2 regions of the Vibrio sp. 811 genome follow, and region 1 is predicted to be linked to the other one. Evidence: riboswitches for the same ligand, from Rfam matches in the RefSeq annotation. Region 1 holds a riboswitch; the other holds the start of a gene.
The links. A riboswitch is a leader RNA that binds a small molecule or an ion and turns the genes downstream of it on or off. The one in region 1 is predicted to bind cyclic di-GMP.

Region 2: another riboswitch for cyclic di-GMP. It lies ahead of gbpA (N-acetylglucosamine-binding protein GbpA); the one in region 1 lies ahead of R7Q46_RS06445 (TfoX/Sxy family DNA transformation protein).

The regions. Positions count from the first base shown of each region.
Region 1 is NZ_JAWOUB010000002.1:579,163-584,985, forward strand. Features, by position in the region: gene elyC (envelope biogenesis factor ElyC) at 1-482, shown strand, start outside; gene torR (two-component system response regulator TorR) at 556-1,266, opposite strand; gene torD (molecular chaperone TorD) at 1,533-2,180, shown strand; gene purR (HTH-type transcriptional repressor PurR) at 2,649-3,653, shown strand; cyclic di-GMP riboswitch class I at 3,941-4,030, shown strand; gene R7Q46_RS06445 (TfoX/Sxy family DNA transformation protein) at 4,147-4,737, shown strand; gene R7Q46_RS06450 (TVP38/TMEM64 family protein) at 4,852-5,538, shown strand; gene R7Q46_RS06455 (DUF2007 domain-containing protein) at 5,559-5,823, shown strand, end outside.
Region 2 is NZ_JAWOUB010000001.1:791,583-797,405, forward strand. Features, by position in the region: gene R7Q46_RS03475 (deoxyribodipyrimidine photo-lyase) at 1-927, shown strand, start outside; gene R7Q46_RS03480 (fasciclin domain-containing protein) at 1,008-1,508, shown strand; cyclic di-GMP riboswitch class I at 1,781-1,881, shown strand; gene gbpA (N-acetylglucosamine-binding protein GbpA) at 1,980-3,443, shown strand; gene R7Q46_RS03490 (patatin family protein) at 3,498-4,370, opposite strand; gene R7Q46_RS03495 (MarC family protein) at 4,561-5,202, opposite strand; gene nfsA (oxygen-insensitive NADPH nitroreductase) at 5,398-5,823, shown strand, end outside.

The DNA of each region.
Region 1 (5,823 bases):
GCCGTGCAGCATTAATGCGCTTAACTGAGGGCATTCGTATTTTAAGAATGTATCCAGGCGCGAAATTAATCTTATCCGGCTATGCTGGCGGATCTGAAATTAGCCACGCGCGAATGATGGCGAACGTTGCCCTTGCGTTGGGAGTCGCGAAATCCGATATCATTTTATTAGAAGATGCGAAAGATACGTGGGAAGAGGCGCGTCAAGCGGCTGCATTCGTTCAACAAAAGGAGATTGTGTTAGTCACTTCTGCGAGTCACATGAGCCGTGCATTGTATGAGTTCAACGCAGCAGGCATTAAACCAATACCAGCTCCGACCAACTTCTTAGCTATTAGCGAGATAAGTCAACCTTGGGATAAATACTCACCTAAAGCGCGTTACTTAGAACAAACAGAGCTTTATTGGCATGAGTACTTGGGCAGCATTTGGCAAAGATTGCGTGATACTGTCGGCCAAACACCAATGGCTGAAGCAAACTAGTATTATCTTGAAGCCACAAAAAAGGGAGAGCCGAAGCTCTCCTTTTTCTTTTTACGATTTAGTGATGTTCAAACTAGTCACCAGCAAACATATAGCCTTCGCCGTGTACCGTTACAAAAATCTGTGGGTTCTTAGGATCGAACTCCATTTTTGCGCGCATACGTCGAATAAGAACATCAATGGTGCGGTCATTCGGCGCATCAACTCGATGGCTGATCATGTTCAAAATACGCTCACGACTTAACACCTGGTTAGGGTAAGACGATAATGCCACCAAAAGTTCGTACTCTGCTTTAGTTAGTTTTACTGGCTCACCGTTGCGGCTAAGTGCGCGACGTTGAATGTCGAATGTCCACTCCCCAAAGCGCACAATGTGCTCTTCACTGGTTTCATTCGCTTTCGAGCTGCCACTGCGCGCTGCTGAAATACGCCACAGCAAGTTTTTAACGCGAACTAACAGCTCTCTCAGTTCAAAAGGTTTTGTCACATAATCGTCAGCACCCATTTCTAGGCCTACGATTTTATCAATGCTATCCGTGCGTCCTGTTACTAATATGATACCAATATCCGATTGGCTACGTAACTCACGAGTAAGCATCAGGCCGTCTTCACCAGGCAGGTTAATATCCAGCATGATCAGGTCTACATCGCCCGCTTGCAAAACTTCACGCATTTCTGCGCCACTCTCTGCTTCGCTGACTTGGTAGCCCTCATTTTGGAAATATCCCGCAAGCTTACTACGAGTTACAACATCATCTTCTACGACTAATACGTGATAGCTCATTTACACCACTTTTCTGTCTTCTTATTATCCAAGACGTATTCTATTCATAACTAGTAACATTTCTAGTCATAGATACATTAAAACGCAAGATTTAGCGTTTTTATTGATTCAAAACAAGCTTGCCCATTGCTATTAATAAACGGTCATTTTTGACCATAAAACATAACAATTATAGTTACTGCTATTCATTTTAATTGATTACACTTAGGGGATATCCCTAATTGACTTTGTGATGCATGACTTGAAGCATCATTCAGGAGCCCAAAATGCAAGAAGTGAAAGCTTTTAATGAAAAACGCGCTGAAATTTACTGGTGGTTTTCGAGCTTGTTCGCAAAAGAACTAACAGAGAAAGAATTGGAAGCCTATCACAGTGTTGAAATTCGCAGTTTTCTCGCAGGTTTAGGTGAAAATGAGTCGCTAAAACCAGCCGTTGATAGCCTAGTTGATGCGCTGAATCGGTTACAAGATCGTGAAGATGCACAACTAGAGCTTGCAGCTGACTTTTGTGAACTGTTTTTGAAGACAGAAAAATACGGCGCTCTTCCTTACGCATCCATGTACATTGGTGAATCAGGTTTACTGAATGACAAGCCAGCTGAGGAAATGGAAAAGTTGATGACTGAATTTGGCGTTCAAGTAGACGAAAACCTAAAGGAACCTGCGGATCACTTAGCCGTTGAGCTCGACTTTCTCGGGAACATGATTATCCGCTCAAACGAGCTTGAACAAGAAAAACACATGGAAGAAGCCTTCGTTAAACAAAACGACTTTATCCAGCAACAATTGATGTCTTGGTTACCTCAGTTTTCAGACAAATGTAAACAATTCGACGAATTTGGATTTTACTCGAGTGTCGCGAAACTATTAGTTGCATTTTGTAAACTAGACAGCGCCTACGTTCTTGGTGAATAATTGCCGCCTATTTTTAGGGAGCCTGCCTATCGGGCTTCCTGTATGCCTGAAAGTGACCAATTGTAAGTAACTTGGGTATAATATTCGTTTGCCTTAACTTAGCGCAAAGACGCTTGGTTATTTAGCAGTCAAAATGTGACTTCAAATACACAAATCTCTTGCTGAAAACATTGCTAGTCAGTCCACATAGGGCTAAAATGTGAGCGCAAACGATTAAATATGATTTATATGTAAACCGCTGAAATATAGCGGTTTTTGTGTTTTCTTAACAGGTTGATGGCAATTTCTCATCAGATAGAAAAAAGATAAAATTCATCGACCGATGCTGCTACGCACCCTTTTGTCGCACTTGGATCAACCGCTGCCGAGACACTTAGCGCCAATTTTATATTGCTAGGTGTGAAACCATTAGAGCATCAGGTACATCCAATACGACATATTTCAGTAGCTCGATACAGGACACCATTTATGGCCACGATAAAAGACGTTGCTCGCTTAGCCGGCGTTTCCACTACGACAGTTTCGCACGTTATCAATAAAACGCGTTTCGTTGCAGAAGCAACGCAAGAAAAAGTAATGAAAGCCGTTGACGAGCTGAATTACGCGCCAAGTGCCGTTGCACGCAGCCTAAAATGCAACTCAACTCGTACGATTGGCATGTTAGTAACTCAATCAACTAACCTATTTTTCTCAGAAGTGATTGATGGCGTTGAGAGCTACTGTTACCGCCAAGGCTATACTCTGATTTTATGTAACACAGGCGGGATTTACGAAAAACAACGCGATTACATTCGTATGCTGGCTGAAAAGCGCGTTGATGGCATCCTAGTGATGTGTTCTGACTTAACCGAAGAACTAAAAGAGATGCTTGACCGTCATGCGGACATTCCTAAAGTGGTCATGGATTGGGGCCCAGAGAGCTCACAAGCAGACAAGATCATGGATAACTCAGAAGAAGGTGGCTACATTGCAACCAAACATCTGATTGACAATGGTCATACGGATATCGCTTGTCTAAGCGGTCATTTTGAAAAGCTTGCTTGCCAAGAGCGCATTGCAGGTTTCCGTCGCGCAATGAGTGAAGCGAACCTAGCTGTAAATGAAGACTGGATCCTTGAAGGTAACTTTGAATGTGATACGGCCGTATTAGTTGCAGATAAAATTACCGCAATGGACAAGCGCCCGACGGCGGTATTCTGTTTTAACGACACAATGGCTCTAGGCCTAATGAGCCGCTTGCAACAAAACGGGATCAAAATTCCTGAAGATATTTCAGTGATCGGCTACGACAACATCGAGCTTGCGGAATACTTCTCTCCACCGCTAACGACTATCCACCAACCTAAACGTCGTGTTGGTAAAAATGCATTCGAAATTCTACTTGAGCGTATCAAAGATAAAGAACACGAAAAACGAATTTTCGAAATGCAACCTGAGCTTGTAATTCGAAATACTGTGAAAAAAATGAACTAAATTTCACTGTATTTAACCGTGTTAAATAAGCGCTCTACAGGGGCGCTTATTTTTTTGGGAAAATTAAGTGTTCTCTAATACTTCACACAGCTCTAATAACAATTGACTAACGTTAACTCCCTGTTTTATATAAATGTAATATATATTAAGAACTCCTTTTCAAAGGCCAATTTGCACCTTTCCATATGCAAAATAGAGCATTCAATCTATCATTTTTATTGAACCGAAATCACACTTTTAACGCTAAACCGTGATGTTAATTCAATATAAGAAGTATGCTCATTGTGTCACGCACAGGGCAAACCATTCGAAAGAGTGGGACGCAAAGCCTCCGGCCTGAACCATATTACGATATGGAAGGTAGCGGGGTTACCGATGGCAAGTGTGTAAGCAATGACTTTACTCTGTAATGACATTGTTTTTACGCATGTTTGCTACTCTCTCGGACCTGACTTTTGGTGGCGTAATATTAATTACACCGAGATAACAAAACATGGATAAACCGATACTCAAAGACTCTATGAAGCTATTTGAGGCACTTGGTAATATCAAGTCGCGCTCAATGTTTGGTGGCTTCGGACTATTCGCTGATGAAACAATGTTTGCACTAGTGGTAAACAATCAGCTTCATATCAGAGCAGACCAAAAAACTTCATCTGACTTCGAGAAACAAGGGCTAAAGCCTTACGTTTATAAAAAACGTGGCTTTCCAGTCGTTACAAAGTACTACGCTATTTCCAGCGATTTATGGGAATCAAGCGAACGCTTAATCGAAGTAGCGAATCAATCATTGAAAAAGGCAAAGCTTGAGAAAGAACAGCAAGCAAGTACAAAGCCTAACCGTTTGAAAGATTTGCCTAACTTACGACTGGCTACCGAGCGCATGCTAAAAAAAGCCGGCATCGAATCCGTAGAGAAGCTTGAAGAGGAAGGTGCGCTTAACGCCTATAAAGCGATAAGAGATACGCACTCTGCAACCGTCAACATTGAGTTGCTATGGGCACTAGAAGGTGCTATCAACGGCACTCATTGGAGTGTAGTACCTCAAGCTCGCCGAGATGAGTTGATGAACGCCCTCCAATAAAAGTCGGCCTAAAAACTATCTTGTAAAACCGCAGTCTAATCTGCGGTTTTTTTGTGAAATTTTTTCGGTTTTCCTACTGTCTTATTACATATATCCCAAATTGGAATCAAAATTATGAATAAGAAACTGATATTAGGTCTCATCCTACTAGCGGCTATCGTCTTTTTAGGTATTAACTTTGGCCAGTATTTAACCTTAGAGAATGCAAAAGCCCAACAAGAAGCACTAACTACATACATCGATCAGAATTTTGTATTCTCGGCTGCGATTTACTTTTTTACCTACATTGCAATTACCGCTTTTTCTATCCCAGGAGCGGCAGTAGTCACCTTACTTGGTGCAGCCTTATTTGGTTTTTGGACAAGCTTGCTACTGGTTTCTTTCGCTAGCACTATGGGGGCAACACTGGCCTTCTTGAGCAGCCGATACTTATTGCGTGACTGGGTACAAAACAAATTCGGAAATAAACTCAACGCAATTAATCAAGGTGTCGAAAAAGACGGAGCTTTTTATCTATTTTCCTTGCGTCTAATCCCTGTATTCCCTTTCTTTCTAATCAACTTACTGATGGGCTTAACACCGATGTCTGTAGGTCGATTTTATCTCACTAGCCAAATAGGTATGCTGCCAGGCACAGCCGTATATCTGAATGCAGGTACTCAATTAGCAACAATTGAAAGCCTATCGGGCATTGTTTCACCCGCAGTATTAGCGTCTTTTGCGCTATTGGGACTATTTCCAATCATCACTAAATGGGTTATGAATAAAGTAAGGCCGACACCAAGTCAGCAAAACTTGTAATTGGTGAAGTGGGTATTTTGATGAAAATATTTATCGCTAAAAACCCAGCAGAAGCACACATTGTATGTGAGCTGCTTAAAGTGGAACAAATTTACTGTGAAGTTCGCGGAGAAGGTATTTTCGGCTTAAAAGGAGAACTGCCGTTTGGTGATGATACCGATCCTTATGTGTGGCTTTTTGACACTGCACAAAAGATGAAAGCTGAAGAAATAGTAAAAACATATCGAAAACAATCCGATAGGCATGAGTATCAAGATTGGCAATGCCCAAAATGTCATGAAATAA
Region 2 (5,823 bases), on a different contig from region 1:
AAATGCAAAGGAATGCAAACGGGAGGAAGCCGGCTCGCTTGGAAAACACTAGAGGACTTTTTTCATCGTCGAGGTCGTGATTACTATCGAAGCATTTCTAGTCCCACAGCCTCACGCACAGCCTGTACTCGACTTTCTCCATACCTCGCTTGGGGTAACATATCCTTGCGTGAAGTTTATCAATACCTTTTGAAACACTGGCAAGTCGCTGGATTTCGTCGCAGCTTAATTGCATTGTCTTCACGGCTTCATTGGCACTGTCACTTCATCCAAAAATTCGAATCGGAATACGACATGGAGTTTTACTGCGTTAATCGGGCTTACGAACCATTGATTAGACAAAGTAGTACTTTCGATGAAGAAAAGTTAGCAGCATGGAAATCCGGGCATACTGGCGTACCTTTGATTGATGCCTGCATGCGCTGTTTGCACCACACTGGTTACATTAACTTTCGCATGCGTGCCATGCTGGTTAGCTTTCTTACTCACCACATGAACATGGATTGGCGAGTAGGTGTAACGCATTTAGCGCAACTGTTTCTCGACTTTGAGCCTGGAATTCATTACCCACAATTCCAAATGCAAGCAGGAGTAACCGGGACTAACACAATCCGTATTTATAATCCGATCAAGCAAGCCCAAGAACATGATCCTAACGGTACGTTCATCTACAAGTGGGTACCTGAGTTACAAATGGTTCCTCCCCCTCTTTTATTCGAGCCCTGGACAATGACCCAGATGGAAGCTGTCATGTATCAATTGCAGCCAGATAGCCGTTACCTTGCACCTTTTATCGCACCAGACAAAGCAGCTAAGGCAGCAAGAGAGCGCTTATGGACGTGGCGGAAACGAGCTGATGTGAAACAAGAAGGCAGACGAATTCTTGCGCGACATGTTAGACCCTCAAAAGAAAGTAGGACGCGATGATCATCTTTCAATCACGATGCGTACAAATGCAAACACACTCCAGGGAACCCGTTGTACCCTCAACTAGTAAGGAACACATTATGTTCAAACGTATCTTAGTTATCGCGGCGACACTGATGGCGACATTATCTTTTATGCTTCCCGTCAAGGCTCATGAGCATGGCATGATGAAAGCCGATATTGTCGACGTTGCCGCTGAAAATGGCTCTTTCAATACGCTTGTTGCTGCGGTGAAAGCAGCGGGCCTGGTTGACACTCTCAAAGGGGAAGGCCCATTTACTGTTTTTGCACCAACGGATGACGCTTTTGCAAAACTGCCAGACGGCACAGTCGACATGCTCTTAATGCCGGAAAACAAAGACAAGTTAGTATCTGTTTTGACTTATCACGTCGTCCCAGGGAAAGTGATGGCTGCCGATTTTGTTAAGCTAGACAAAGCGACTACGGTTCAGGGGCAAGATGTGATGATTAAAACCATGGGCGATAAAGTCATGGTTAACGATGCAAATGTCATCGCAACCGATGTGAAAGCTAAAAACGGTGTCATTCACGTGATTGATACTGTCATTATGCCGAAATAACACCATCCAGAGGGCGGTACACTCCGCCCTTTAGACAGAACTTCTTCCACCCTTAGCACGATTCCTCTCCATTTATCCCCAACAAACCTCCATTCATTCTCCATGATTATTAATAAGATAAAAACAAAATTAAAATCAATATCTTGCAATACGATACTGCATAATATTGACGAGGTTAAGATATCGTTATCTTTCAATTTGAGAACAGGATTCCATGTCAGTGACGTTTACTTTTCCACATGTAAATTCTTAAGCTAAATTTTGGCTGCTCAATCACATTTCGGCAAACCATTCGAAAGGGTGGGAAGCAAAGCTTCCGGTCTGTCAGCATTTAAAAATCTAAAAGAATGCTCATGATAGCGGGGTTACCATGACTCAGTGTTACAGAAGTCCAATTTCTGTAGCGTTGCTTTATGCTCAGCATGCGCCGGGGTGTGACATTAGTTTGTCAGCCATAACAGAGGACATGTGATGAAATCATTTCCAACCAAATCCGTACTCGCGTTAGCACTTGCAAGCATTAGCTCAGGTGCTGCGGCTCACGGTTATGTATCAGAAACCAATGGTGGTGTCGCTGCAAGTCGCTCGGCACTATGTAAGTATCCATCGCCAGATACTAACGAAAAAAATAATAACTGCGGTGCGATTCAATATGAACCGCAAAGCGTTGAAGGCCCTGATGGCTTTCCCGAAACAGGGCCTCGCGATGGTAAAATAGCGAGTGCCGAAACCGCTTTAGCAGCTGCCCTTGATGAGCAAACTGCCGACCGTTGGGTAAAACGCCCTATTCAAGCAGGTACACAAACTTTTGAATGGACATTTACTGCTAACCACGTGACGCGCGACTGGAAATATTACATCACCAAGCCTGATTGGAACCCAAACGCTTCACTATCACGAGACTCTTTTGATCTAACTCCTTTCTGTGTCGTCGACGGCAATATGGTTCAACCCCCGAAACAGGTAAGCCATCAATGTAATGTGCCTACTCGCGAGGGATACCATGTCATCCTGGCAGTATGGGATGTTGGCGACACTGCAGCCTCATTTTATAACGTGATCGATGTGAAATTTGATGGTGGCAGTCCCGTTATTCCAGATTGGAAGCAAGGCGGTCAAATTATTCCTACAATGGATTTAAATATTGGGGATTCGGTTTATACACGCGTATTTGATCAAGCAGGTGAAAACGTGGCGTATAGAACTGAACTAGAAATTACCGATGCAGCAATGGGCCAAGCGAAAAACTGGTCTTACGCACTCGCGACTAAGCTAAACCAAGAACAAGCAAAACTGCAATCCGGGCAGTATGCAGAGGATAAATTCACTCCTGTTTATGGTACTAATCCGGTGTATCTGCAAGCAAATAGCGGCCTTGAGCGAGTAGAGATCGGCTATAACATTGAAACTCCTGTTCCGGAATACTCACTCACAGTAGATGGCTTAGCAGACGAGTATATCATTGAGTCAACACCGACAACGTTGGATCTGACACTAACTTCTGAAGGCGATTTAAATGCAGAACTCACCGTTTACAATCACCATCGCGAACCACTTGCAAGTTGGGCAAACGAAATGAAAGACGGCTCGGTAGAGGCGATATCGCTCGCTTTAAGTAAATCGGAGCCGGGTCACCATATGCTCGTGACACGTATTAAGGATAAAGATGGCAACTTGGTGGATCAGCAAACACTCGACTTTCACTTAAAAGAAGAGTCAGTTACTCCGCCACCATCTGGTGAGTACGATTTTGTCTTCCCTGAAGGACTATCTAGCTACACGGCGGGCACAAAAGTGCTTGCCAGCGACGGGGGCATTTATCAATGTAAACCTTTCCCATACTCTGGTTACTGTATGCAGTGGAAAGAAAGCGCAAACCATTACGAGCCTGGAATAGGTTCACACTGGCAGATGGCTTGGGATAAAGTCAACTAAATCACCCTTTTGAACGTTAAGTAAAAAGAGCCTCACTATGAGGCTCTTTTATAATCAAACGCAAAAATGACAATTTTCCCGGTCTAAACCATAAACACCAGATAAACTAGTGAGATGCGCTCGCCCCTCAATCAGCCCCATTTCATACCCTTCTAGTAAAACGGATTGTCGCATTGATAAGCGCTGAACATGAAAATTATCTGGTGGGGCAATTACCCTAACATGTGTTCCTGGTGGAGGGTTACGAATAAACTCCAATGATTGATTATAGTTATCTGCACGTCTTAACATCGCATCCGCCATTTTGGGGTGCTCCGCAAAAAGTTTCTTCATCAGCCATGTGGTCTTAACTGGCTTTTTGGCATAATTCAGTGGGTGAGAGAGTACTACGGTTATGTCGCGAGCCCCTCGACGATAAGCCTCACGCACTGGGATAGAGTCAGCGACCCCACCATCGGTATAACAACCGCCAGAAAAACAAGGGGTATGCTTGTAGGCAATCGGTAATGCTGTTGTCGCTTCAATCGCATGGTGAAAATTATCACGTGTCACGCGATAGTAATCTGCCTGCCCTGTATCTACATTTGTTGTCGCTGCGAGAAAAGGAACGCCATTAAACAGTTTATTTTCATCGACGGGATACAAGCGATTAGATTCTTCAAACAACCACTTCACATCGATGAGGTCCCCACCTTTAACGAAGCGAGTCGGGTCAAAAAAGCGTTTACTTGTGGCCAGCTTAGTAATGACGTTAATACTGCGATGCGGGTAGTCGGTCAAATACCCAATCAAATTTGATGCACCAGCAGATACACCGATTGCAAAATCAAACGGTTTATAACTCTGCTCTAAAAACGCATCTAACACTCCGCTTGCGAAGACGCCTCGCATCGCGCCACCTTCTACTACAATTGCTTTTGTTGCCATATTTCCCCCATTCTCCTTGCCAAAAGAGTAATGAAATTCGTGCAATCACAACAATTGAATATTCTTATTATTGAAATAGGTGAAGTCTATTTATTTCTCTCTTAGAAAATGAAAACTAAAGTTCAAAAAATCCGTACCCGTTAGAAATGTAATTGCGGGCTTAACCAAGGTGGCAAGGTCTAAGAGAAATCTAGGAGAAAACCGTTTTATAGGCTTCGCCCGCGCCATCAATGAACATTTGAGTACCAATAACCGCTAGAATTAAGCCCATCATTTTAGTCACAACATTTAGAGCACTTGGTCCAACCGCTTTGACCAATTTGTCTCCAAACAAAAACAGTACATAGGTGATCACACAAAGGACAGCGAAAGAAACGATAGTAATAATGGTTTGATCGAAACCACCCGCTGTCGCAAAGTTCATCGCGGTAGCAATCGTTCCAGGCCCAGCTAATATTGGCATCGCCAGTGGAGACACTGCAATACTCAATGCCGCCCGTTGCTGAGCTGGTGAATACGCCTTCTCTTTGGTTTTTTGATGCGTCGAATCACCTTGAAGCATGTTAAAACCTATCAAAAACACCAAAATACCGCCTGTTATTCGCAATGCATAAAGCGTGATACCAAACAAATCAAAAATTAACTTACCGGCAATAGAAAATATCGCGATGATAATAAATGCAATAAAAACCGAGCGGAGCGCAATGGAACGGATGGTTTCTTTATCTTCATCAGCAGTTAAACTCAAAAAGATGGGAATATTGGCGATAGGGTTCATGATGGCAAAGAAGCCCATAAACACCGTAACTGTATGAACAATGAGTTCTTTCATATTTTCCACTGCATTTAAATTATTGATTCTAAAAACAGTATATACGCTCTCAAACAGAAAGAGTGGTGTATTCTCGATTCGCCTTCACACTTATGCGCCAAGCATTGTTTTTCTTTTGAGATAGTTTACCGACTCATCAAATGTCGCTAAGGTGAGTCTTCAGCCTTTACACGTAACAGGGGATGTTAAGTCACCATGAACAGCACGATTCAAACAATTCTCAATCACCGCTCAATTCGAAAATTCACCTCACAACCGATTGAGAGCGAACAATTAGATGCCATTCTTCAAGCCGGCCTTGCGGCGTCCTCATCAAGCATGTTGCAAGTCGTTTCAATTATCCGCGTGACCGACAAAGAAAAACGTACACTATTAGCTCAATATGCCGGAAATCAAGGGTACGTTGAAAGCGCGGCTGAGTTTTTGGTGTTTTGTATTGATTACCAGCGCCACGCCAGTATCAACCCAGATGTTCAAGCTGATTTTACCGAGTTAACGCTAATAGGCGCTGTAGACTCGGGGATCATGGCACAAAATTGCTTGCTTGCGGCGGAGTCGATGGGACTAGGAGGCGTGTATATTGGTGGTTTACGAAACAATGCCCCAAAAGTAGACGAATTA